2 linked regions of the Rheinheimera salexigens genome follow. The protein of the gene in region 1 interacts with the protein of each later gene in a pairwise test. Links are inferred from orthologs where the notes say so. Each region holds a gene or a part of one and is shown in the gene's direction. Other genes may lie near its edges.

Region 1 (3,049 bases):
TTATTTGACCCCATCGGCGTTGGTGCTCGCTCAGTACAAGAATGCCTATTAGTCCAATTACGTCAGTTTTCAGCCGACACACCTTTTTTTAGCTCAGGCTCAGGCCTTATTACTTGAACATACCGACTTTTTAGCTAATAGAGACTTTCGTTCTTTGATGCGAGTGACTAGACTCAAAGAAGACGAACTTAAACAGGTGATGCAACTGATTCAAAGTTTAAACCCGCGGCCAGGTGCCGATGTGATAAAACAAGAACAACAATACGTTATCCCTGATGTTAGTGTGACCAAAGTAAAAGGTCGCTGGCAAGTAGAGTTAAACGCCGAGGCAATGCCTAAAGTTAGGGTTAATCAGCAATACGCTGCTATGTCCAGAACAGCTAAAAGTAGTTCCGACAGCCAATTTATACGCTCGCATTTACAAGAAGCAAAATGGTTTATAAAAAGTTTAGAAAGTAGAAACGAAACCCTATTAAAAGTGTCCAACTGTATAGTACAACAACAACAAGGCTTTTTTGAGCTTGGCGAAGAAGCCATGAAACCGATGGTATTGAATGATGTAGCAGAAATGGTTGGCATGCATGAGTCAACTATTTCCCGAGTAACTACCCAAAAGTATATGCATACACCTAGAGGAATATTTGAACTGAAGTACTTTTTCTCTAGTCATGTAAGTACCGATAGCGGTGGCGAATGTTCATCCACTGCGATTCGAGCCTTTATTAAAAAATTAGTGGCGGCGGAAAACCCGGCCAAACCGCTTAGTGATAGCAAAATGGCCGAAATACTACTAGAACAAGGGATAAACGTTGCAAGGCGTACTATTGCCAAGTATCGTGAGTCTTTATTTATTCCACCGTCAAATCAGCGCAAGACCTTGATGTAAGTAAGCCAAAAAGAGGAATATGTCTATGCAAATCAATCTAACTGGTCGTCATGTCGAAATCACAGCCGCATTAAAGGAATATGTAGACACTAAATTCGCTAAATTAGCCCGACACTTTGAGCATATTAATAACGTAAATGTTGTTTTAACGGTAGAAAAGCTCAAGCAAATAGCTGAAGCTAAGATTAATTTAAGTGGTGCAGAAGTATTCGCTATCTCTGATGATGAAAACATGTATGCCGCCATTGACCAGCTGATCGATAAACTTGATCGACAAGTAATTAAACACAAAGAAAAGCTAATTCGACACTAAATTAACTATGATAAATTTAACCACAATGTTGACGGAGAACTGCACTAAAAGTGCAGTTCTTTTTAATAGTAAAAAGCGTATTTTAGAATATATTGCTGAGCTTGCGCAGCAGCAATTACCTGAAGTAACTGAATACAGTATTCTTGAATCACTAATGGCGCGTGAAAAGCTTGGTTCTACAGGCATAGGTGGTGGTATCGCTATACCGCACGGTAAACTTAGCAATGTAGAAAAACCGATTTTGGTGTTTGTCGTCAGTAAAGAAGCCATTGCTTTTGATGCTAACGATAATCAACCAGTCGATATATTTTGTGCGATTTTATTGCCAGAAGATCAGTGCCAAGCCCATTTAAGTACCTTATCTAGTATTGCTAAGCTACTCAGTCAAAAAGAATTAACCAAGAAAATTCGTAATGCAGAAACTAACCAACAACTCTATCAACTGCTTATAGAGTATTGTGAGGCTAATACAGAATGATGAAGTTGCTTGTTGTCAGTGGGCGTTCTGGCTCTGGTAAATCAGTCGCTTTACGAGTAATGGAAGATCTAGGATATTACTGCGTAGATAATATTCCGGTTAATTTACTGCCTACGTTAGCAACAACAGTAATGGGTCAGTACGAGCGAGTCGCAGTCAGTATCGATGTCCGCAACTTACCAGTAAACCCTGATGACTTAACGGAAATCTTGTCATACTTACCACGCAAAGTTGACTTACATATACTGTATTTAGATGCTGATCACAGCACCTTAATTCGCCGGTTTAGTGAAACCCGTCGCATGCACCCGCTGTCACACCAAGCCATGTCTTTAGATGAAGCCATTATGCGGGAACAGCAGTTACTCGACCCCATAGCCAGCGCTGCAGACTTGTACATTGATACCACAGAGCTAAATGTTCATCAGCTAGCAGAGCAATTACGTGAACGTATTTTAGGTCAAAAAACCGGTCGTTTAGTTATTCTGTTTGAATCTTTTGGCTTTAAGTACGGTATTCCCAAAGATGCAGACTATGTATTTGACGCTCGGTTCTTGCCAAACCCGCATTGGGAGCCTGATTTAAAACCCTTAACGGGTGTGGATCAACCGGTAAAAGATTATCTGGCTTCGCAGCCAGTCGTTGCCAAATATATTTGGCAAATTAATAGCTTTATTAGTAGCTGGTTACCACATTTAGAGCGTAATAACCGTAGCTACTTAACCGTTGCAATTGGTTGCACTGGCGGCCAACATCGTTCAGTTTATATTGCTGAATGTTTAGCAGAAAGCTACCGTAATCAACGTGACGACGTGCAAATACGTCATCGAGAGTTAGTACGTCACCACCAACGTTAGAGCCAGCTTATGCGATGCAAACAAGACGTCACTATCGTTAACCATCTTGGCTTACATGCGAGAGCCGCCACTAAGTTGGCTCAATTATGCCAGCAGTTTTCAGCGAAAATACAATTAATTCAAGATAAACAAACCGCAGATGCTAGCAGTGTATTAGCGCTATTAATGTTAGCTAGCAGTAAAGGAAAGACCTTGCAAGTTGCGACTGAGGGTGAGGATGCAGAGCAAGCATTAGCCGCAGTAGTCAGTTTAATTAATAATGGCTTTGACGAGACCTAATTCAGCTAGAGCCAGCTAAAATCATTAAAGTTATTGCTCTGCGTTTTCGTCGGTCTTGTCTACCAGTGCTTTATCACCAATATTCTCTATACCTTGAGTCTTATCGATGGCTTTAAGCTGATGATGTATCGCGGCTTTAATTAACATATGGGCGCTAATTGGCGCTGTAATCAATAGAAATATGGTAATTAATAGCTCGTGAGCACTAAAGTTTCCTTGGCTACTAAAGAAAAATA
Region 2 (3,281 bases), 330 kb from region 1 along the record:
GCAGTGGCAAGATATTTTGCTGGCGAATCAACAAAAAGCCCCGCTTTGGTTACGAGTTAATAGTAATAAAATTACAGCTGAGGATTATAGCGCAGCGTTAACCGCAGCAGATATAGAGCATCAGCAACCCTTGGTGGCTATGCCGACAGCAATTAAGCTTAACCAAGCCCAAGATGTGACAAAGTTACCGGGTTATGTTGAAGGTTGGTTTTCAGTTCAAGATGGTGCAGCCCAATACGCCGCTACTTTATTAGACGTTAAAAATTGTCAGCATATATTAGATGCTTGCTGTGCACCTGGCGGCAAAACCTGCCATATTTTAGAACTGGCACCACAAGCTAAGGTAACTGCCTTAGATAAAGAGCCTAAGCGCTTAATTAGGGTCGAAGAAAACTTAGCTCGGCTTGGTTTAACCGCTACCGTAATAGCAGCAGATGCAGCGGAACCCGACACGTGGTGGCAAGGCCAATTATTTGATCGGATCTTATTAGATGTACCCTGCTCTGCCACCGGTGTTATTCGCCGCCACCCCGATATTCGTTGGTTACGTAAAAAAGCCGACATTCCGGTGTTAGTTGCAATACAACAGCAAATATTACAACAGTGTTGGCAGTTATTAGCGCCAGGTGGTAGCTTGCTCTATGCTACTTGTAGTGTGTTGCCTGCAGAAAATCAGCAACAAATCACTGCTTTTTTACAGCAGCATGCTGATGCTAGCTTACAGGTTATTCCTCATCAGCCCGACCCGACTACCGTAGGCTGGCAGATCCTACCTAATGAACAACAACTAGACGGTTTTTACTATGCACTGTTAGTTAAAAACGGCAAGGATTAGCAACAATCTATGAAGATTATTATTTTAGGTGCTGGTGAAGTTGGCGCAACCTTGGCCGAAAATTTGGTGGGTGAGCAAAACGATATTACCGTCGTTGATAGTAATGCAGATAAGTTACGCGCCTTGCAAGATCGCTATGACTTACAAGTGGTACATGGTCACGGCTCTCATCCCGACGTCTTAAAGCAAGCCGGCGCAGAAGATGCTGATATGCTAGTTGCTGTAACCAATAGCGATGAAGTCAACATTGTTGCTTGCCAAGTCGCCTATAGTATTTTTAATACGCCAGTCAAAATTGCCCGTATTCGTACTACCCAATACCTAAAATATCGTGATCAGTTATTTAATAAAGATGATATGCCTGTCGATCACTTTATCGCGCCTGAAGCATTAGTCACTAACTATATTCGCCGCTTAATCGATTATCCTGGAGCGCTACAAGTTGTTGAGTTTGCCGGCGGTAAAGTGAGTTTAGTGGCCGTTAAAGCTTACTATGGCGGCTTGCTCGTTGGTCATGCTTTATCTACGTTAAAAGAACATATGCCAAATATTGATGTTCGGGTCGCAACAATTTATCGTAACGGCAACGCTATAAGACCGCTTGGTACGACTATTATTGAAGCCGACGACGAAGTGTTCTTTATTGCTGCCACTAAGCATATTCGGGCCGTTATGAGTGAATTGCAAAAGCTAGAGCGCAATTATAGACGCATCATGATCGCTGGCGGCGGTAATATAGGTTTTGGTTTAGCGCGTGCTTTAGAAGATACCCACAGCGTTAAATTAATAGAGCGTAATAAAGAACGTGCCGAGTTTTTATCTAGTGCCTTAGACAGCACCCGAGTTTTTGTCGGCGATGCGTCTGATCCAGAATTGTTAGAAGAAGAAAACATTGAGCAAATAGACGTATTTATTGCGGTCACTAATGATGACGAAGCCAATATTATGTCCGCCATGTTAGCCAAGCGCATGGGGGCACAAAAAACCATGGTCTTAATTAAGCGCAGCGCCTATGTCGACTTACTGCAAGGTGGCGAAGTTGATATTGCCGTGTCGCCACAACAAGCCACCATTTCAGCCTTACTGACCCATATTCGTCGCGGTGATATTGTTAACGTATATTCTCTGCGCCGCGGTGCAGCTGAAGCGATTGAAGCTATTGCCCATGGTGATAGCAGCAGTAGCAAAGTTATTGGTAAAGCCATTGGTAAATTAAAATTACCCCCGGGCACCACCATAGGCGCAATAGTACGCGGCGAAGAAGTATTAATAGCCAAAAATAGTACCGTGATTGAAACAAACGACCATGTCATTCTATTTATGGTGGATAAAAAACATATCAGCGAAGTTGAAAAGCTATTCCAAGTTAGCGCAATTTTTATTTAATCCTGCCAAAAGGTTGGAGTAAATAAAACTAACAAGGTAAATATTTCTAAACGGCCAAACACCATGGCCGTGATTAACAACCACTTACTAATATCTGGGATAGCACCATAATGGGCAGCCACTTCGCCCAAGCCGGGTCCCAGATTATTTAAGCACGCCGCAGTCGCAGTAAAAGCCGTCACACTATCTAGCCCTGTCGCCATTAACAACAACATAATAACCACAAACACTAAGGCATAAGCAGCGAAAAAGCCCCAAATCGCTTCAACAACTCTATCCGGTACCGCACGACGGCCCAGCTTAATGGCATATACCGCGCGGGGGTGAATTAACCGGTTTAGCTCACGCTTACCTTGTAAAAATAACAACACCACTCGCACCACTTTTAAGCCACCGCCGGTCGAACCAGCACAACCACCGACAAAACTAAAAAAGATTAGTAATATAGGTAAAAACAATGGCCAAATCGCGAAGCTAACCGTAGAGAATCCCGCGGTAGTAGCAATGGACACCGCTTGAAAACTACCATGATTTAGCGCATCGGCTGCAGAGTCATAAGTATTGGTTTTTAATAACACCACAAAGCAAACGAAAACTAGCGCGGCTTGTAAAAATATAAACGCTTTAAATTCAGGATCACGAAAATAGACACTGACACTTTTACCACGCATGGCAGCAAAGTGTAATGGAAAATTAACCGCACTAATTAATAAGAAAATAACGCAAATAGCATTAATTACCGGGCTTTGAAAATGCCCCATGCTGGCATCATAAGTTGAAAACCCGCCGATGGCTATGGTCGCGAATGCATGACAAATGGCGTCAAAGACATCCATTCCTGCAGCATAAAACGCCAAAGAACAAGCAATTGTTAAGGCTAGATAGATGTACCAAAGATGCTTAGCGGTATCGGCTATTCGTGGCGTCATTTTATTATCTTTTACCGGTCCGGGTGTTTCAGCCCGATATAGCTGCATGCCCCCAACACCTAACATCGGCAAAATAGCTACTGCTAAAACAATGATCCCCATACCGCCCAACCATTGCAGCTGGGCCCGAT

The links.
Region 2: the proteins of ptsN (region 1) and trkA interact in binary tests that used the Escherichia coli proteins (3 or more experiments, as listed by UniProt). The link is inferred for Rheinheimera salexigens from one-to-one orthologs.

The regions. Positions count from the first base shown.
Region 1 is NZ_MKEK01000001.1:526,496-529,544, reverse strand. What follows is about bases 228-2,941. They hold ptsN (PTS IIA-like nitrogen regulatory protein PtsN), read left to right. Parts: upstream 228-1,206; coding sequence 1,207-1,677; downstream 1,678-2,941. Other genes in these bases: BI198_RS02635 (Na+/H+ antiporter subunit G), read right to left, coding at 2,844-2,941; BI198_RS02640 (HPr family phosphocarrier protein), read left to right, coding at 2,544-2,813; rapZ (RNase adapter RapZ), read left to right, coding at 1,677-2,534; hpf (ribosome hibernation-promoting factor, HPF/YfiA family), read left to right, coding at 912-1,199. In the rest of the region: more of BI198_RS02635, read right to left, coding at 2,942-3,049. UniProt on the Escherichia coli protein: Seems to have a role in regulating nitrogen assimilation.
Region 2 is NZ_MKEK01000001.1:196,447-199,727, forward strand. What follows is about bases 87-3,032. They hold trkA (Trk system potassium transporter TrkA), read left to right. Parts: upstream 87-844; coding sequence 845-2,221; downstream 2,222-3,032. Other genes in these bases: rsmB (16S rRNA (cytosine(967)-C(5))-methyltransferase RsmB), read left to right, coding at 87-835; BI198_RS01005 (TrkH family potassium uptake protein), read right to left, coding at 2,218-3,032. Outside these bases: more of rsmB, read left to right, coding at 1-86; more of BI198_RS01005, read right to left, coding at 3,033-3,281. UniProt on the Escherichia coli protein: Part of the constitutive potassium transport systems TrkG and TrkH. May regulate the transport activity of TrkG and TrkH systems. Binds to NAD(+) and NADH.